Regions from separate parts of the Novosphingobium sp. 9 genome, predicted to be linked through region 4. Evidence: riboswitches for the same ligand, from Rfam matches in the RefSeq annotation. Region 4 holds a riboswitch; each other region holds the start of a gene.
The links. A riboswitch is a leader RNA that binds a small molecule or an ion and turns the genes downstream of it on or off. The one in region 4 is predicted to bind cobalamin.
Positions count from the first base shown of each region.

Region 1 (5,071 bases), 400 kb from region 4:
CGACGAAGGCCTTCAGCGCAAAGACCGCCTCGAACAGGTCGGTCCCTTGCGCGAGCGCGGTGATCCTACGATAGATGCGGCTGTCCAATGGTCGAACTCGAATCCAGTCATGTCGACGAGCTGTCGGCGCTGCTTGCCATCGCCGATGCGGGGTCTTTCGTCGCGGCAGGACGCCTGCTGGAGCGGCATCCGACCGTGGTGTCCAAGCGCGTCGCCGCGCTGGAGCGGCGTCTCGGCGTCCGGCTGATCGAGCGTACCACGCGCCGCATCCGCCTGACCGAAGCCGCCTTGCGTCTGGTCGACAAGCTACGGTCCGCCCGCAGGCTGATCGCCGAGGCCCAGCAGGAGGCCAGCGAAGGCGCCGTGCAGCTGCGCGGCAAGCTGCGGCTCGCGTTTCCCGCCGCGATGGGCCGCATGTGGCTGGCTGCGATGCTGCCCGATTTCCTCGCGCGCTATCCCGATCTGGAGGTCGAGGTCGACTATGCCGAGCGTTTCGTCGATCTGGTGGCCGAGGGCTATGATGCGGCGGTGCGGGTCGGCGTGCTGGCCGACAACCGGCTGATCGCACGGCGGCTTTGCGACCACCGCCGTATCCTCTGCGCCTCGCCCGGCTACCTCGAACGCCGGGGCATACCACAGGCGCCCGCCGAAATCGCCGCCCATGCCTGCCTCGGTTTCACGGGCTATGCCTCGTATCCGGAATGGCGCCTGTCTGACGGGAAGCGGCGCGAAACCGTGGAAGTGCGCGGCGCCCTGCGTGCCAACGATACCGCCGCGCTGCTCGAAGCGGCGCGTGCGGATGTCGGCATTCTGGGGGTCGGCGAATGTATCGTCGCCCGCGATCTGGCGGCAGGAACGCTTGTGCGTGTGCTGCCCGAATGGAGCTTCGACACAGAGGCCGGCATCCATATCGTGCGCCCCTCGGCCCGTCTGGCTCCGGCACGAACCACGGCTTTCGCCGAATGGATCATCGAACGGTTCACGCCCGCGCCGCCGTGGGATGCCCGACTTTCCGGCGAAGGCTGAGGACGCGGGGCAAAGGAAGAGAGGCGCAAGGGGGGGCATCGCGACTTTCCAGGGAAAAGCGGGAAAGTCCGCGCCCTTGCGCCCGAATTGCGCCTACGGCAATGCAAACAATTGCAGGACAATCCTGCATCTGTTGCAGCAATGGGGCGTTTTTCTACCCTTCTGCGTCGAGTCCGCTCCAGCGATAGACCGCATAACTGACCAGCCAGCAGACCACGAACACCGCGATAATGACGAAGCCCAGCGTGTTGAACTGGCCCGACAGCGCCGAAGCCCCGGACCAGACACCACCCGTCAGCCCGAACTTTTCCGACAGCAGCGCCGCCGTCTCGATCGAGCCGATCACCAGCGCGATCAGTGCCGAGATCGAGGTAATGACGATATTGTAGTAGAGCTTGCGGATCGGCTTCACGAAGGCCCACTCGTAAGCGCCCAGCATGATGACGCCATCGGCGGTGTCGACCAGCGCCATGCCCACCGCGAACAGCACCGGGAAAACCAGCACCGTACCCAGCGAAATCCCGTCCGCCGCATGCGCGCCGGACAGTCCCAGGATCGCCACTTCGGTTGCAGTGTCGAAGCCGAGGCCGAACAGGAAGCCCAGCGGCGCCATGTGCCAGGCATGGTTCACCAGCCGGAACACCGGGCGCAGGATACGCGCGATCAGCCCGCGTCCCGCAAGCAACATGTCGAGGTCGTCCTCTTCATAGCTGCCGCCGCGTCGCACCTGCTGGAAACGCTGCCAGACGCCGCGCAGGATCGCCAGATTCATGATCGCGATCACGAACAGGAACGTCGCTGAAACGATCGTGGCGATCACCCCGCCCGATTGCCCGACAGCCTTGAAATCCTCGATGGAACTGGCTGCCAATGCGATCGTGGTCGCCGCGATCAGGACGATGGCGGAATGCCCGATCGCGAACCACAGCCCCACCGTGACCGGGCGCTGGGCGTCCTGCATGAGCTTGCGGGTAACGTTGTCGATCGCCGCGATATGATCGGCATCGACGGCGTGGCGCAGGCCCAGACTCCAGGCGAGCAGCGCCGTGCCGAGCATGACCGGGCTGTGATGGAACACGCTGAAAGCCCAGCCCCAGACCAACAGATTGACGCCTGCCAGCACGGCGAACAGCAGCGTGATACGCCCTCGCAGCGAAACGGAAGGAGGATAGGAACTTGCGACCATGGCGAAACGGGAACCTCTGTCGGCGTCAGCGAACCTGACAGGGGCCTGCCGCAAGCGGTCGACGCGAGACATGCCGGACGGACGCCAGCCTGCGTCCGGCCCTGCCCGGCCGATGCGGCCCCTGCCGCACGTTGCGTCGCTCAGACGGAAGCGTTCCGTGCCTTGGCCATCCCCTGGACCCGGGCAAGAGCGACCGGACGCCGGCAGGTCTCCTGGCTCACGGGTCAAGGCTCGATGCAAGGCCTTCCCGAGCCTCGCACGATTTAGCGTCCGACCCAGTGGCTGGCGGCTCGGGGGGTTCTCGCCCGTCCGCGCATATGCATCTCGCTCACCGCTTACAGTTGCAGGGACAGCTGCGGAATGGGGCACGCGAAAGGCGCCCGCACCGCATTCCCTATTAAGCCTCTTGTCGAAGCACCGGCGCGATCCTGTCCAATGCTGACGTTACCGCCAATATCGAACCTGATCGTACCTATGGTGCCGTATCAATCCGTGCAAGCACCTTGCAGCGAAACCGAAAGGTCGCGCGTCACAAAACTGATATTGACTTGCAGAAGCTATTTCACATAGCGGGCCAACGCGCGGGCGTATAAAAACTGTTTGCAAGGGAATGTACGAATGAAGAGGGTTCTGACCGCCTTGGCCACCGGCGTCGCGACGTGCGCGCTGACCGTCACGGCCCATGCCGATGATGCTGCGGCAACAAGCGACACCGCCAAGAAATCCGAAGAATCGATCGTCGTGACGGCTCCTGCCACCCAGGACATCTCTTCGGCCACCGGCCTCCCCCTCACGATCGCCGAAACACCGCAGGCGGTGACGATCGTAAACCAGCAGCAGATCAAGGACTTCTCGCTGCGCAACGTAAACGACCTGCTCGACCAGGTGCCGGGCGTCAATGTGGAGCGGGCAGAAACGGACCGCACGCAATACGATTCGCGCGGCTTCACCATCACCAACTTCCAGGTCGATGGTGTCGGCATGCCTCTGCTCTCGGGCGGCATCGCCTACGGCAGCCTCGACACCGCGCTGTACGATCGCGTCGAAGTGGTACGCGGCGCCAATGGCATGATGACCGGCGTCGGCAACCCCTCCGCCACCGTGAACTATGTGCGCAAGCGCCCTACCGACACCTTCCAGGCCTCCGTCACCGGCTATCTCGGCTCGTTCGACGATCATCGTGTCGAGGCCGACATTTCCGGCCCGCTCAACTCTTCGGGCACACTGCGCGCCCGTGTGGTCGGCGCGCATGAAGACAGCGATTCCTACCTCGATTACTACCACGTAAACCGCAACGTGATCGGCGCCGTAGTCGCGTGGGACGTGACACCGGATCTCACCGCCACTGCCGGTTACAGCCGCCAGCAGAATAACGCCGATGGCGTGATGTGGGGCACATTGCCGATGACTTATTCGGACGGCAGCCAGATCAGCTACAAGCGCTCGGCCTCCACCGCCGCGCCATGGACCTACTGGAACACCCGCAACCAGAGCGCATTCGCCGAACTGAAGTACAATCTCGGCAACGACTGGTCGGTGAAAGGCACCTACACTTTCAACCGCATCCAGTACAAATCCAAGCTGCTCTACGCCTACGGCTACCCCGATCCGGATACCGGCCTCGGCATCTCGGGCATGACCGGGATCTACCCAACGGACTACAAGCAGGACATTTACAACCTAGACGCATCGGGACCGTTCCAGCTGTTCGGACGCCAGCACCAGTTGGCCTTCGGCGTTTCGACCGGTCGCAACAGCGGGCATGAATACGAAGGCTTTTCGGATACCTATCCCGATTATCCGGCGGTATCCGAAATCGGCAACGTCACCATTCCGGAACCGGACGACTATCCTACGCCCGTCCTTCAGGCCCGCACGATCGACCGCATCACCCGCGTCTATGGCGCCATCCACTGGAATATCACGGATCGCCTGACCGCCATCACCGGGGCTTCGGCCACCTGGCTCAAGTCCACCGGCGACAGCTATGGCGTGGATGAAGCGCGCAAGAACAGCAAGGTCACACCTTATGTCGGCGCGCTCTACGACATCACGCACAATGTGAAACTCTATGCCAGCTACACGGGTATCTTCAATCCGCAGAGCGAGGTCAACGCTGGCAACCAGCGCCTTGCGCCTGCGACCGGCAGCAGCATCGAGGCCGGTGTGAAGAGCGAGTGGTTCGGCGGCAAGCTCTATGCCACGGCCGCCCTGTTCCGTGCGCACCAGAAGAATCTGGCCGAAGCAGCCGGCACCTTTGGCGACGATGATGTCGGCCCGGCCGGCGGCACATACTACGTCGGCCAAACCACCACGTCGAAGGGCTTCGAGGTCGAAATCGCCGGCAAGATCACACCGAACTGGACTGTGGGCGGCGGCTATACCGGGTTCACTCTCAAGACTCCCGACGGCGAGCGCGCGTTCACCTATATCCCGAACCGCACGCTCAAGCTCAACACCACCTACACCATCCCGCAGTTGAACGACCTCAAGTTCGGCGCGAACCTGCGCTGGCAGGACGCGACCCACATTGATGACAGCACCGTGCAGGATGCAGAAGGGAACGACGCCGTTGTCCGCCAGGGCCACTATGCCGTACTCGATCTGATGGCCGGGATGACCGTGACCAAGGGCATCAAGGCCCAGATCGTCGTCGATAACGTGACTGACAAGAAGTACCTGAACAGCCTTGCCTGGGGACAGGCCTATTACGCCGCACCGCGCACCGTGATGGGCTCGATCACCTTCAGCTACTGATCCTTCAGTTCTGAAAAATGCGAAAAGGCGGCCCTCCCTAAAGGAAGGCCGCCTTTTTCCATATCTTCTTCAAGCTGTGCTCATGACATGATCGACCGGAAC
Region 1 is NZ_CP022707.1:654,502-659,572, reverse strand. Features, by position in the region: gene CI805_RS03255 (FUSC family protein) at 1-88, opposite strand, end outside; gene CI805_RS03250 (LysR family transcriptional regulator) at 88-1,026, shown strand; gene CI805_RS03245 (HoxN/HupN/NixA family nickel/cobalt transporter) at 1,181-2,212, opposite strand; cobalamin riboswitch at 2,397-2,649, opposite strand; gene CI805_RS03240 (TonB-dependent siderophore receptor) at 2,831-4,969, shown strand.
Region 1: linked by a shared signal. The riboswitch ahead of CI805_RS03245 (HoxN/HupN/NixA family nickel/cobalt transporter) and the one ahead of cobW (cobalamin biosynthesis protein CobW) in region 4 are both predicted to bind cobalamin.

Region 2 (5,071 bases), on a different replicon from region 4:
AAGGCTGCACTCTCCTCATTGTCACCGCCCCGCGCCGACAGCACGCCCGCCAGCAGTTGCAGCAGCGCCAGCGCGGCGGCCATCCACAGGGCAGCAAGGCCCAGTTCGGCGATCATTGCGTGTGTTCCACGAGGTCGTGTGCCTCCTTCGCGCTCATGCTCGCCATCTCGCGCGGCACGTACTTCTCGTCATGCTTGGCCAGCAGTTGCGTCGCCACGAACAGGTCATGACCTGCTGCTCCCGCCTCCATATGCCCTTGCGCCACGACGCCCGATCCCTCGACGAACAGCGAAGGCACGATGCCGGTGAAGCGCACGGGTACCCGCACCTTGCCGTCGGTCACATCGAAGGCCACCGTCACGCCATCGGCCAGCGTGTGCAGCGAGCCGCGCCGCACCATGCCGCCAAGGCGAACCTCCTGATCGGGCTTGGGCGGATGGGCAAGGATCTCTGCCGGAAGATAGAAATAGCTCGCCTCGCTGCGCAGCGCCCAGGCCGCCAGCAGCCCTGCCCCCAGCAGCGCCGCGATCGCCAGCAACACCAGCACCATGCGCTGGTTGCGCGCCTTCAGAGCCGATACCCGCATCAGCGACGGCGCTTGATCTTGTCGCGGCGCGCCTCGGCCCGCTTCATCGTCCACAGCGACCAGGCGACCAGCGCGATCGTCGCGCCCAGCGCCACGCCATAGGCGGCGATCACATAGGGCCAAGCATCGAAGGCCGCGCGCATCAGGCCGCCTCCTCGCCCAGCGCCATGCGGCGCAGGCGCGCATCGGCCTGCCGGTCCGCCAGGATCGCGCGCATCCGCGCCAGCACGCAGGCTGCAAAGATCAGTGTGAAGCCCAGCGTCGCTGCGAACAGCGGATAGAGAAAGATCGGCGCGATGGCCGACTTGCCCAGCGTGATGCTGGGCGGCTGATGCTGGCTGTTCCACCAGATCACCGAATAGTGGATGATCGGCAGGTTCACCGTGCCCACCAGCCCGAACAGGGCAGGCGCCAGCGGCGGCTCACCGCCCACCGACGCCTCATCGCTCGCCCGCGCCAGCGCAATCCACGCAAGGTAAAGCAGCAGCAGCACCAGCATACTGGTCAGCCGACCGTCCCACACCCACCAGGCACCCCACGCCGGACGCCCCCACAACGAGCCCGTCGCCAGACACACGGCGGTAAACACCGCCCCCGGCACCGCGCAGGCCCGCGCCGCCACCGGTGCCAGCGGATGGCGCCATACGACCTGCGAAAAACTCCCCGCCGCAATCCCCGACCACCCCGCCATGCCCAGCCACGCCGCAGGCACATGCAGGAAAATGATCCGCACCGTGTCCCCCTGAAGCCGCTCCGGCGGAACACAAAACAGCCCGAACACCAACGCCCCGCCCGCCAGCACGACACCGCCGATCAGGCACACCGGCAGCAAAACCCGCGCCAGACGCAAAAAACGAGCCGGATTCGCCAAACCGTGCATGCCGGAAGCTCTAGGGGCGGAACTCATCAACGATCTCGATTAATTCTTGCAGGCGTGAAGACGTCATTCACGCCTATCACTTCCCTCGCGCGTGTCGCGGAAAAACTGCGCGGGCCTTCATGGACACAGCGGTCATTCCAGACGAAACGGAGCCCTCCGAAATGTCCGGAAGACTCCGACTGTTCGTAAGATCAGGGCTGGAAAACAGAACTGCCAGCCTCAACCCTGCCAACCTTTATGCCGTGCGCCTGGCTGTTCGGCGCTGCCCCCTGCGGATCGCGAAGAAGGAAAGCGCTGCATCGGTGGATTGCACAATGCCGGTTGCCAGACCGATCCCCACGATCTAGCAAGCGAGCGCCTGCGGTTCATCCGCAGGCATGATCGCGCCGGTGCCCCGAAAGGGGCTTAATAGGGAACGCGGTGAGGATGGCCCCGGCCATCCGAATCCGGGGCTGTCCCTGCAACTGTAAGCGGTGAGCGAGATGCACATGCGCGGACGGGCGACATACCCCCGAGCCGCCAGCCACTGGGCCGGACGCTAAATCCTGCGAGGCCCGGGAAGGCCGTGTTTCGAGCGATGACCCGCGAGCCAGGAGACCTGCCGGCGTTCGGTCGCTCTTGCCTGGGTCCAGGGGATGGCCAGGGCACGGTACTATCCGTCTGAGCGACGACACGTGTGCGGTAGGAACCGCATGGACGGTCGTGCCGGTCGCAAAGGGGCGTCCGGCGGGCACGGCTGTCGCCGTCGTGGGTGCCGACTTTGTCGCTGCCGTGCGCGCGGAGGGTTCCTGCCGGTTCGCCAGACGCCGGGGACTATCCAATGCTGTTTTCCAAGACCCGTCTCGCGCTTTCGGGCGCTGTTCTGCTGCCTGCTTTCGGCGCGACGCTGCCGGCGCTCGCGCAAACCGAGCCGCAGGATACTTCTGCCGAAAATATCCTCGTTCTGGGTGCGAAGGACCGCACCACGCTGACCACGCCCAACGGCACCGGCAGCCGGTTGAACCTCACCCCGTTGCAGACCCCCGCCAGCATTGCCGTGCTCGATGGGGACACCGTACGCGCCCGTGGCGACATGTCGATCGCCGAGGCTGAATCGCGCGCGCCGGGCATCACCAGCGTCGCCAATCTCGGTAACGGCGGCACCGCGCTCGCCGCGCGCGGCTTCAGCGGTCAGGGCTCGGTCCTGCAACTGGTGGACGGCGTGCGCCTCTATCCCGGCGCGGGCACCATCACTTTCCCCACCGATCCGTGGATGGTCCAGCAGATCGACGTGCTCTCCGGCCCCGCCTCGGTGCTCTATGGGCAGGCCGCGCTGGGCGGTGCAGTCAACGTAGTGATGCGCGCGCCCGATGCGCAGAAGACCGAGGGCCAGGCCGAGATCGGCTATGGCTCGCAGAACACCTTCCACGCCGCCGCCGGGATCGGCGGGCCACTCGCGGATCAACTGTCCTACCGCGTCGATGCCAGCTATCGCCGCTCGGACGGCTATGTCGATCGCGGCGGATCGCACAGCCTCGCGCTGTCTGGCGCGCTGCGCTGGGCACCGAGCGACCGCCTGACCGTGACCCTGCGTGACGACTGGGGCGACAATCATCCCTCCAAATACTTCGGCACCCCGCTGATCGACGGCAAGCTCGATACCGCAATCCGCCATCGCAACTACAACGTGGACGATGCCAGCGTGTGGTTCCACGACAACCGCACCACCCTGCGGGTGGACTGGCACCCGTCCAACACGCTGACCTTCTCCAACACCGCTTATCGCCTGACGACGAAGCGGCACTGGCAGGATCTGGAAAGCTACTGCTGGGTCGGCGCCGACGGCTTCTGCCCCAATGGCTACAATGCACAGGCCGCGACACCGGGCACGATCTATCGCACCGACAATTTCGGCATCGACCATGACCAGACCCAGTGGGGCGATCAGGGCAGCATGACGCTGCAAACCCCGCTGACGGCAGGCCTGTCGAACACGCTGGTTACAGGGTTCGACGTCAACACCATCGGCTTCACCCACGGCAACGATTTCGGATCGGACGTGCAGGTGAGCGAGGTCGATCCCTACGCTTTCGATCCCGGTCAGTTCCTCGACACACAGGGTATCGCGCCGCGCTATCGCACCCGCACCAACGAATACGCGATCTTCGCCGAGGACCGGCTGGCGCTGGTGAGCATCTCTCAGTGGTCGGCGGCGTGCGCTATGAACACGATCAGGTGAAGCGCTGGACGATTGCCTATACGAATGACGGCAGCCGCAGCGATACCTTCGTGCTCGACAAGCGGCTGCACAACACCACATGGCGCGTGGGCAGCGTCTATCAGCCGATCTCCACCGTCTCGCTCTATGCCCAGTACGCCACCGGTGTCGATCCTTTGGGAACGCTGACGACCTATTCCACCGATCAGGTCGCCTTCAGCAATGCCACCGGCGATCAGGTGGAAGTGGGTGCCAAGGCCAGCTTCCTGAACGGCCACGGCACCGCGACGCTGGCCGCCTATCGCATCGTCAAGAAGCACCTGCTGGCCCAGCAGACGCTGACCAGCCCGATCGAGCAGGTCGGCCAGCGTTCGGCAAAGGGGATCGAGGCGTCGGTCTCGCTGGACCTGCCGCGCGGCTTCGGGATCGATGCCAACGGCTCGGTGCTGGATGCCCGCTTCGACGATTTCGTTTCGGGCGGGGTCAGCTACACCGGGAACACGCCGCCCAACGTGCCCGAACGCATGGCCAACCTGTGGCTGCGCTGGAATGCCACACGCCAGCTTCAGGCCCGCGCGGGCCTGCGCTATGTCGGGCGGACCTATTCGGACAATGCGAACGCCTTCCGCATTCCCGGTTACGCCACCGTCGATACGACGCTGTCCTGGGCACTGACGCCCAAGCTGGCGCTGGACCTGCGCGTCTACAACCTGCTCGACAAGGCGTACGCGATGACGAGCTACAACGACGAGCAGTGGATTCTGGGGCGTCCGCGCTCGGTGGACGTGACGCTTCGTGCGGGCTTCTGATCCCCTCGTGCGCCGGTCTTTCGGAAGGAAGACCGGCGCAGTTCGCGGCCTCGTCACCGACAAGGCGGTGCGGCGGTGGGTAATGCTGATCCATCGCTGGATCGGCATTGCCGCCTGCCTGCTGTTTGCGATGTGGTTCGCCTCGGGGCTGGTGATGCTCTACGTCCCCTACCCAGCCTTTCGGCGTCGCAGAAGGCCGCAGGCGCTCAGCCGATCGACGCGCGGCTGATCGATGTGCCGCCGCCCGTCATGACCATGCCGCAGTCGCTGCGGCTGGAAATGCGCGACGGCATACCGGTGTGGCGGATCGAGGGTTGGGACGGGACATTGCGCACACCCCCGGCAATACGAGGGCGCGTGCCCGCACCGGTCGATGCCGCCTATGCCGCGCGCGTGGCGGCGCGTTTCGGGCATGCGAAGACACGCGATGTCGAGGAGATCGCGCGTGATCAGTGGACGGTCGCGAGCGGGTTCGACCGGCACCGACCGCTGTGGAAGGTCAGCCTTGCCGATGCGGCAGGCACGCAGCTCTACATCTCCTCGACCAGCGGCGCGGTGGTCCAGCGCACCACTGCGCATCAGCGGTTCTGGAACTGGCT
Region 2 is NZ_CP022708.1:1,063,264-1,068,334, forward strand. Features, by position in the region: gene CI805_RS19410 (heme lyase CcmF/NrfE family subunit) at 1-116, opposite strand, end outside; gene ccmE (cytochrome c maturation protein CcmE) at 113-586, opposite strand; gene ccmD (heme exporter protein CcmD) at 586-729, opposite strand; gene ccmC (heme ABC transporter permease CcmC) at 729-1,466, opposite strand; cobalamin riboswitch at 1,837-2,087, shown strand; gene CI805_RS19430 (TonB-dependent siderophore receptor) at 2,287-3,684, shown strand; gene CI805_RS19435 (TonB-dependent receptor) at 3,660-4,472, shown strand; gene CI805_RS19440 (hypothetical protein) at 4,480-4,701, shown strand; gene CI805_RS19445 (hypothetical protein) at 4,722-5,071, shown strand, end outside.
Region 2: linked by a shared signal. The riboswitch ahead of CI805_RS19430 (TonB-dependent siderophore receptor) and the one ahead of cobW (cobalamin biosynthesis protein CobW) in region 4 are both predicted to bind cobalamin.

Region 3 (5,071 bases), 950 kb from region 4:
ATTCCGGAATTTACAGATAATGGTTCGCAATTGCAATAAGTGTTCAATTGCAAGCGGCAATGGCGGGAAACCGTGCGATTCCCGGCTCACCAAGAGATGCGCGCAGTTGCATCGGGACGCAACCCGTCTCGGATGAGGCGGGGGCGATCCGCGTCGGGCGGCGTTTGCTGCAACTGCCGTGGCGCCCTTCGCGCGCGTCGCGGTGGTGTGGTCGGCAGAGTCGCGCGGCGAAGGGGAATCAGGCGCGGGCGAATCCGCGGGCGGCGCGGCGGTCGAGCTGGCGGCAGATGTCGATCCAGTGGTCCGAGCGTGCCTCGTCGCCGTCGCGGCGGGCGGCTTCGGCACGCTCGCGGGCAATGCGCGCGGCAGCAAGGCCGTGGTCGGCGAAATGGCGCAGGGCGCGTTCGACCTGCGGATCGATCAGGGCCAAGGGAACTGGAGACGCGTCAGGCTTGCGCGGCATCGCAGCGTGCCGGACGGCATTGTCGTTGGCGCCGTTGAGGGGCGCACTGCCGCACAGGGTCCGGGCAATAGCCGGACTTGCCCCACCGAAGGCGGGGGAGAAGCGGATGGTCATGGCGTCGCGTACCCTGTCTTGCGGCCGATCGTTTATGGCCGGTTGTCTGTGATTGGCCCCGTTGAACCCCTCAGTAGCGCGGGAGGCGCTAAGCCTTCCTGCATGGGGATGGTTGACCAAATCTTGCCAGCCTCTCGCGCTTGCGATGAGATGAGTCGCCCATGCGTCGATCCGACCCGCGCGCAACTGTTCGGAAGGAAAGCGCAGTCGGGTGCTATTGTCCCGGTTGGGCGATCCAGCGGCCGGAATTGGCGTATTCGTCCTTTACGCCGGTGGTCTGCGGCAGGTTCTGCGCGCGGTACAGATCTTCGCCGCCGCGGGCGCGCACTTCGCTGGAGTAGAGCGGGGAGGGCGGTGTGGAGGACGGGGCGGGTGTCGTCATCGCGACCGGGCTGGCCGAAGCTGCGGGCGCAGGCGCCATCGCGGCATAGGCCTTCTGCAGGGCAACGGGATCGGAGGCCAGCGTATCGGCGGCCTGCTGGGCGGGCGTCTCCATCCGTCCGGGCACCGGCAGCGGCTCTCCGCCGTGATAGACGAAGCGAAAGGTTGCAGCGCCGCCTGCCGGGCCTTGCAGCGCGTAGAAGCGGTGCGCGCCGATGGTTTCGAGGTAATGCAGGCTGTCCGCCCAGTAGGGATGCACCTGGACCGTATGATAATGCGTGGCGAGGCCGATCGGGGCGTAGACGTAGCCCGCCAGCGCGGCAGCGGCCACGGCGCGGGCGCGGTCCCAGAACAGCGCCATCGGTTTGCGTGACAAGGAGCCGTCGCAGGTGAAGGTGAACTGGCAGCCGCCGCCCGCTCTCGTCGCGCCCTGATAGACCACGCCGCACACGGTGTTGGGGAAGGCGGGGTGCGCCACGCGGTTGAGCACGACCTGCGCCACTGCGCGCTGCCCGGCATCGGGCTCGCTCGCGGCTTCGTAATAGACCGCCTGCGTCAGGCACTGGAGCGCGCGCATGTGATCGAGCGGCGTATCGTCGATAATCATCGAGCGTGCCGCCGGGCCGGTGCTGCCAGGCAGGCCATCGCCGAGGTCTGCATCGGAATGGATGCCGTCGCCGATCTGCGGTGTCGGCGGGGCAAGGTCGAGGTAATAGAAGGCCGCGCCGGGGAACGAGCCTGCGGCGGTCTCGAACGGCATCGGCGTGACCTGCCGGCTGTCGTCCTCGGCGGCGGGTAGGCGGAAGGGCTGCCAGTCACCGGGCGCGGCGAAGGCGGGGATCGCCACAAGCGCGAGCGCGGCGCTTGCCAGCGACCAGCGGCGGCGCACGATGCGCTGACGACGGCGCCCGGTGCCGCGAACCACCCGTCCCGCGAAGTCGCGCGGGCGCGGCTCCCATGCCGGCGTTTCGGCAGGGGCGCCGTCAGCCTCGGGGAGCATCCTTGCGGGCGACGCGCTGCGCGCGAGGCCGGGAGGGAGCCAATGGGTCGTCACGTCTGCTCTTTGCGCTTTGCTTTCTGTTCGCGCTGTCTGCACGCCCTATACGCGTTCGGGAGCGCCTGCGCATCTGCGCGCAGCGGCCTGTCCCGAAGCTGCACAGTGTCGCTTTATGGCCGCGCTATACGCGCAAAGGTCTTAACGAGAGCCTCGCAAGGCACGCCCGCGCTTGCCAGATTCCGGGGCGGGCGGTAACGCGCATGTCACGTCATGGGTTTTCGCGGGTCGCCTTTCAGGGGGGAGGCACGCGGACTAAGAGGGAAGCGGGTGCGGGGATCGGTCCCCAAGGCCCGCGCTGTCCCCGCAACTGTGACCGGGGAGCCCGCGCTTCCATTCGGCCACTGGATCGTCCCTCGATCCGGGAAGGCGGCAGGCGCGACGATGATCCGGGAGCCAGGAGACCTGCCGATGACGGTCGTTCCGCGCCGGACGGGGAGTTCCGGAGATGCAGCGGGCACGCGCCGGGCAAAGCACCCGCGTGCGGCCTCCGCCATGAACGGCATATTCGTTCAGGTTTGGAGGACTATTACGTGAAGACCCTTTTGCTGCTCGGCACTGCGCTGGGCCTGTCTGCCGCTGCGCCTGCTTTCGCGCAGGATGACAACGCCGCGATCACCACGGCCGATGCCGTGCGCGACGATCACATCACCGTGCTCGCCACCGGCAGCGCCACCAATGTCGACAAGGCGGGCCAGCCCATCGACGTGATCGGCGCCGACGAGATCGACAGCGTGCAGGGCCCCGACATCACCCGCGTGCTGCAGCGCCTGCCCGGTGTGACGATTGCCAGCAACGGCGGCCTCGGTTCGGCGACCAGCCTGTTCGTGCGCGGCGCCAATTCGCAGCAGGTTCTGGTCATGGTCGACGGCATCCGCGTGGCGGACGTCGCGGCGACCGGTGGCGGCTACGATTTCGGCAACCTGATGACCGGCTCGATCGGCAAGATCGAACTGCTGCGCGGTTCGAATTCGGTGGTCTGGGGCTCGGATGCCATCGGCGGCGTGCTCAACGTGACCTCGCGCGATGTCAACGGCGTCGAGGCGCGCGCGGAATATGGCTCGCGCAACAGCTTCGACGGGCAGATGAGCGCTGGCGTGTCCGGCGATACCTACGGCGTCACGCTCGACGGCGGCTATACCCGCACCGACGGCATCTCGCAGGCCGCCATCGGCACCGAGGATGACGGTTTCCACCAGTGGCGCGTGGGCGGCCATGGCCATGTCGAGCTGATGCCGGGCCTCACCGCCAGCCTCGCCGGACGTTACACGCAGGGCAAGCTCGATATCGATGGTTATCCCGCGCCCAGCTACATCACCTTCGACGATACCGACGATTACCAGAAAACCCGCGAGATCGGCGGTCGCGGTGCGCTCGACTGGACCGGCGACACGCTGAGCCTCGGCGTCGCCTACCAGCTGTCGGACACCCGCCGCCGCTATTATGGCGAGAGCTACAACTATTGCGGTTCGGACAGCTGCTACTTCACCCATGGCCAGAGCCGCCGCGCCGAACTGACCGGCAGCTGGAACGCCTGGCGCGACCTGCGTCTGGACTTCGGGGCCGATCACGAATGGTCGCGCATGGACGAGAGCGACGATGCGCGCCATCACGCCAACCTCTCCAGCGCCCATGCGCTGCTCGGCTGGTACTCGCAGATCGTGAATCTGGCGGCGGGCGTCCGCTATGACGACCATTCGCGCTTCGGCGGCGCCTGGACCTTCGGGGCCAACGGTTCCGTTGCGGTTGTGGGCCAGTGGCGCGTGATCGCTTCGTATGGCGAGGGCTTCAAGGCCCCGTCGCTTTACCAGCTCTATTCGAACTACGGCGATACCTCGCTCAAGGCCGAGCGCAGCCGGTCCTACGATGCCGGGATCGAATATGGCGACCGCAACGGCCCGCTCTACTTCGCGCTGACCGGCTTCCGCCGCGATACCCGCAACCTGATCGACTTCGTTTCGTGCGTGGGTGACGAGCAGTGCGAAGCGCGCCCCTATGGCCTCTATGCCAATGTCGGTAAGGCGCGCGCGACGGGTGCGGAACTGGAGCTGGGCGCGCAGGTCTCGCCGGCGCTCCATGCCCAGGCGGTCTACACCTATACCAAATCGGTCAACCGCACCTCGGGCGATGCGAACGAGAGCCTCGACCTCGCGCGTCGTCCGCGCAATGCGCTCACGCTCTCGCTCGACTGGACCAGCCCGCTGCACGGCCTCAAGCTGGGCGGCGATCTGCGCATGGTCAGCGACAGCTGGAACGATGCAGCCAATACCACGCAGATCGACGGCTGGGCGACCGGCACGATCCGCGCCTCCATGCCGATCACCGACAAGGTGGAAGTCTTTGCTCGGGTCGAGAACGTGACCGACGTGAAGTACGAGCTTGTCACCGATTATGGCACGGCCGGACGCTCGGTGTTCGGCGGCATCCGCGTGACGATGTGATCCTGACGCCTCCCTTCGCCTCGCGCCGGGGGAGGCGCACGACCGGCGGCGGGCGCGCGTGCTGCGCCTGTCGCTGGGGCTTGCCGTCGCAGCATGCCTTGGTGGCGGGCTGTTCGGATACTGGTTCCGCGAACCCGTGCCGCCGCGCGCCAAGGCCTATCCTGCAATCGTTTCTATCAATCCCTGCACCGATGCGATCCTTGCCGAAGTGACCGTACCCGGCCAGTTGCGCGCAATTTCCGATTATAGTGCCGATCCGGCGTCGAGTTCGATGGACCTGGCGATAGCGAGGCGCTATCCCGCCATCGGAAATTCGGTCGAGGAAGTTATCGCGATGCAGCCCGATGTGGTGGTCGCGAGTTCCTTCCTTGCGCCGTCCACCCGTACGGCGCTTGAGGGATTGGGGATAAAGGTCGTGACGGTTCCCATTGCGTCCAGTGTGGCGCAGTCAGAAGCACAGGTGCGGATGCTGGCGGATGTCGCCGGCAACCGCGCGCGCGGCCAGGCACTGGTCGCGCGCATCGATCGTGCGCTCGCGGCGGCCGCGCCGCCTGCGGGTTCTCGCAAGGTCCCTGCCTTGATGTGGGAGACCGGCGGCATCGTTGCGGGCAGCGATAC
Region 3 is NZ_CP022707.1:1,205,195-1,210,265, forward strand. Features, by position in the region: gene CI805_RS06080 (hypothetical protein) at 239-577, opposite strand; gene CI805_RS06085 (cell wall hydrolase) at 792-2,012, opposite strand; cobalamin riboswitch at 2,211-2,440, shown strand; gene CI805_RS06090 (TonB-dependent receptor plug domain-containing protein) at 2,546-4,453, shown strand; gene CI805_RS06095 (ABC transporter substrate-binding protein) at 4,512-5,071, shown strand, end outside.
Region 3: linked by a shared signal. The riboswitch ahead of CI805_RS06090 (TonB-dependent receptor plug domain-containing protein) and the one ahead of cobW (cobalamin biosynthesis protein CobW) in region 4 are both predicted to bind cobalamin.

Region 4 (5,071 bases):
TACGGCTATGGTCTGATACCTGAGGTCAGCGCTTCGAAATTTCGCTTCGACAAGACGAAATTCGCCTCGACGAGGCAGGGGCAATCGGCTAATCGCCGTCTCCTTCCGATGGCTGGCCTGCATCAGCGGCCCAGCCGGACCGGCCGAAACCGGCCCGGATGCGGGTGTAGCTCAATGGTAGAGCAGCAGCTTCCCAAGCTGAATACGAGGGTTCGATTCCCTTCACCCGCTCCATTTTCCTGATATTTCAATAGATTGACTGACGTTGGGCGCTTGTTGGTCGCTTGTGTCGTGGCTATCGCCCGTTCGCGCCTTGCGAGCAGGAACAGGCAAGAAATCGCCTGCTTCCGACATTCATCTTCGCGCGTCTGCGGCGCAAGGATAGCAGGGTTCCCGAGAGATCGGGCCTTCCTGCTCTGCAAGATGAAAGAGGTTCATTCCATGTCCGAACGCAAGATCGCCATCGTTACTGGCGGTAGCCGGGGTATCGGCCGCAACACCGTGCAATGCCTCGCCGCGCGCGGCGTCGCGACGATCCTGACCTACAATGCCAACCGGGAAGCCGCCGAGGAGGCCGTGGCGCTGGCCGAGGCGGCTGGGGCGCTCGCACTGGCGCTGCCGCTCGATGTAGGCGATGCCGCCTCGTTCGCGGACTTCGCGGGCAAGGTCGGTAAGGCTCTGGCCGCATGGGGCGCCGAGCGGTTCGACTATCTGGCGAATATCGCGGGCACATCGTCCGCCGCGAAGCTGGAGAGCATCACCGAAGCCGAGATGGACGCACTCTACCGGGTCCACCTGAAAGGCCCGATGTTCCTGACGCAGGCGCTGCTGCCGCTGCTGAACGACGGCGGGCGGATCGTGAACATTTCCTCGGGGCTGGCGCGGGTGCCGTTTGTCGGACGTATCGGATATGGCCCAATCAAGGCGGCGGTCGAGGCGCTGACCCGCAATATGGCGGCGGAACTGGGCGATCGCGGCATCGTCGTGAACACCGTGGCGCCCGGCGCTATCGCCACTGATTTCAGCGGCGGCGTGGTGCGCGACAATCCCGAGGTCAACAAGATGGTCGCCGCGCACACCATGCTGGGCCGCGCCGGGACGCCGGAAGACGTGGGGCCGGTGATCGCCGCGCTGCTCTGCGATCCGCTGGGCTGGATCAATGCCGAGCGGATCGAAGTGGCGGGCGGCATGAAGGGGTAAGAGATCGTTTGAAAAATGCCTGCGGGGCATTTTTAGGCGGCACCGGCCCGCGCCCCCACCCTACCACCCGCAGGATACTACCGTTGGGTGGTAGGGTGGGGGCGTGGGCCGGTGCCGCAAAATTCGCGTTCTGCGAATTTTCAAGCGAACTCTGAGAGATCGTTTCAAGAGATTGCGCATCGGGCGGGCCGAAGCGGATTGGCATTCGCGTCGGCCTCGTCTATCCGGGCGTTCGGAGAGCGGGCTCGCCCGCGCTCCGAACAGATCGCGCCGGTGCCCCGACAAGGGGCTTAATCGGGAATGCGGTGCGGAAGTTCGCTTCCAAATCCGCGGCTGTCCCTGCAACTGTAAGCGGATAGCGCGATGCACAGGCTCTCCTTGAGGGGGCGGCCACTGGACCCGCGCGGAACATCTCCGCGCATCCGGGAAGGCGTGCATCAAGCTGTGACCCGCGAGCCAGGAGACCTGCCGGCGCCCCGGTCGCTCTTGCCCAGGTCCAGGGGATGGCCTTGGCACGGTGAAGTTTTCCGTCTGAGCGACGAAACGGTGCGGCTGGGGCTGCACGGTTGCGTGGTCACGGGTGCCTGTCGCGCCCGCCCGTCGTCGCGCGCCGGTCGGAAGCAAGGCTCCCGGCAAGTCCCGCTGCGTGTCTCGCTCAAGGCGCGCGGGAAACTGTTGCCATGTCCGCTTTCGGATCGCCTGCCGCCGCATCTGCCTCTACCGATCTTGCCAAGGTGCCGGTCACCATCGTCACCGGGTTCCTCGGCGCGGGCAAGACCACGCTCATCAGCCACCTGATCCGCAATGCAGGCGGGCGTCGTCTGGCCGTGGTGGTCAACGAGTTCGGCACGATGGGCGTCGACGGCGACATCATCCAGTCCTGCGCGATCCCCGATTGCCCGGTGGAGAACATCGTCGAGCTCGCCAACGGCTGCATCTGCTGCACCGTGGCGGACGATTTCATCCCGACCATCGAGACGCTGCTGGCGCTGGAGCCGCGCCCTGATCATATCCTGATCGAGACGTCCGGCCTCGCGCTGCCCAAGCCGCTGCTCAAGGCGTTCGACTGGCCGGCGATCCGCAGCCGCATCACCGTAGACGGCGTGCTGGCGCTGGCCGATGCCGAGGCGGTCGCCGCCGGGCGGTTCGCGCCCGATCTCGAAGCGCTGGACGCTCAGCGCGCTGCCGATCCGGGGATCGATCACGAGACGCCGCTGTCCGAAGTGTTCGAAGACCAGCTCGCCTGCGCCGATATCGTGCTGCTGACGAAGGTCGATCTGGCGGGGCCAGAGGGCGTGGCCGCCGCGCGCACGGTGATTGCGGCCGAAATGCCGCGCGAGGTGCCGGTGATCGAACTGGCCGAAGGGGCGATCGACCCGCGCGTGATCCTCGGCCTCGAAGCGGCTGCCGAGGATGACCTCGCCGCGCGCCCCTCGCACCACGATGGCGAGGACGAGCACGAGCATGACGATTTCGACAGCGTGGTCATCACAGGGGGCGAGATCGCCGATCCCGAAGACCTCACCCGCCGCATCGAGGCGCTGGCGCGCGATCGCAATATCCTGCGCGTGAAGGGCCATGTCGCGGTGGCGGGCAAGCCGATGCGGCTGCTGGTGCAGGCGGTCGGCGCGCGGGTGCGCCAGCAGTACGACCGTCGCTGGGAGGCAGGCGAGCCGCGCGTCACCCGGCTGGTCGCGATTGCCGAGCGTGCCGATATCGATGCCGAAGCGATCCGCGCCGCGCTGATCGACTGAGCGGGGGTCCGGCAAGGCGAGCAGGCCGATGCACGTCATCTTCCGCGAAACGCACGGGATGGAGGAAACCGCCATCCCGCAGGATCTGGGGCAGGCGCCTGCGGATCTCGTGGTGCTGTCGTTCTCCGACAGCGACCTCGGCGCCTTCGCGGGCGGCTGGCACGCGGCGCGCGATGCCGACCCGGATTTCCCGACGCTGCGGCTGGCGAACCTTGCCGCGCTGCTGCATCCCTTGTCGGTCGATACCTATGTCGAGCGCACGCTGGAGGGCGCGAAGGCGATCCTCGTCCGGCTGATCGGTGGGGCGCCGTACTGGCGCTACGGCCTGCAACAGCTGGAACTGCTCGCCCGCCGTCGCGGGATCGCGCTGGCGGTGCTGCCGGGGGATGGGCAGCATGATGCGCGACTGGAAAGCGCCTCCACTCTGCCGCCCGAGGTGCTGGCGGACCTGTCCCGCCGTTGCGAGGCAGGCGGCGCGGATGCGGCGCGCGGGGCGCTGACGCTGCTGGCGCGCATCGGCGCCGGGTATCGCGGCGAGGTGCCGGAGTGTGTGCCGCTGCCGCTGGCCGGTGGCTGGCATCCGCAGTCCGGGCCGTGCGATCCCGACGATGTGGTGCCTGACGATGTGGCGTCTGACGGGCGTCCGCTCGCGTTGATCCTGTTCTACCGCGCCTATCTGGCCGCGCACGATGTCGATCCTTTCGCGACGCTGCACGCGGCGTTCGAGGCGCGGGGCTTCCGTACGCTCTCGCTTTATGTGCCCTCGCTGAAGGAGCCCACGGCGCGCGCGCAGGTCGAGCGCTGGATCGCGCGCCTGAAGCCCGCCGCCATCGTCAACGCCACCGCCTTTTCCGCGCGCGACGAGACCGGGCATTCGCCGCTCGACGCTGCGGGCGTGCCGGTGTTCCAGATCGCGCTGGCGACCGCCCCGCGCGAAGGCTGGGCAGGCAGCACACGCGGGCTTTCCGCCGCCGATCTTGCCATGCATGTCGTCCTGCCCGAGATCGACGGACGCCTGTTCGCAGGCGTCGCCAGCTTCAAGCAGGCGGGCGAGCATGACGCCGACCTCGGCCTCGCGCGCAGCATCCACCGTGCCGAGCCGGAGCGGATCGCCGCCATCGTCGCGCGCGTTGCCGCTGCCGTCGATCTCGCGCGCACGCCGCCATCGGCGCGCAAGCTGGCGCTGGTGCTCTCGACCTATCCCGGCAAGGCGCAGCAGATGGCACATGCCGTCGGCCTCGATGCGCTGGCCTCCGCCGAGGCGGTGCTGCACGATCTGGCCGAGGTCGGATACGACACGCATCCGGCGGGCGATCTCGCCACGGCACTTCAGACCCAGACCATAACCTGGCCGCTCGCCGCTTACCGTGCTGCGCTGGAAGGCCTCGATCCCGTGCTGAGGGACGAACTCTTCGCCGTCTGGGGCCAACCGGAGACCGATCCGGCGGTGCAGGGTGAGCGTATTCACTTTGCCGCCATTGCCTGCGGCAGCGTCACCCTCGCGCTCCAGCCTGAGCGGGGCGATGTGGCCGCGCGCGACGAGGATTATCACGACACCACCCGCTGCCCGCGCCACGGCTATGTCGCGTTCTACCTGTGGTTGCGTGCGCAGGGGCTTCAGGCGCTGATCCACATGGGCGCGCACGGCACGCTCGAATGGCTGCCGGGCAAGGCGGTGGCGCTGTCGGGCGCCTGCTGGCCCGAGGCGCTGATCGGGTCGCTGCCGGTGGTCTATCCCTTCATCGTCAACGATCCGGGCGAGGCCGCGCAGGCCAAGCGCCGGATCGCCGCCGTCACCATCGGCCATGCCCCGCCGCCGATGGTCGAGAGCGGCATCGGCGCAGGCCTTGCCCGGATCGAGGCGCTGCTCGACGAGTTCTCCAACGCCGGAGGCCTTGACCCCGCGCGGCGCGACCGCCTCCAGCTTGCCATCCGCGACGAGGCGGCGGCTCTCGGGCTGGCCGAGGAACTCGGGCTCGACAGCGCGATGTCGCTGGTCGAGGCGATCACCCGGATCGACCGCTTCGTGTGCGATGTGAAGGACAGCCAGTTCGGCGATGGCCTGCACATCTTCGGGCGGGGCGAGCAGGGCACTGCCGAGCGCGCCGGTCTGCTCG
Region 4 is NZ_CP022707.1:256,888-261,958, reverse strand. Features, by position in the region: gene CI805_RS01280 (Fe2+-dependent dioxygenase) at 1-23, shown strand, start outside; tRNA gene CI805_RS01275 (tRNA-Gly) at 161-234, shown strand; gene CI805_RS01270 (SDR family oxidoreductase) at 442-1,200, shown strand; cobalamin riboswitch at 1,455-1,688, shown strand; gene cobW (cobalamin biosynthesis protein CobW) at 1,881-2,954, shown strand; gene cobN (cobaltochelatase subunit CobN) at 2,983-5,071, shown strand, end outside.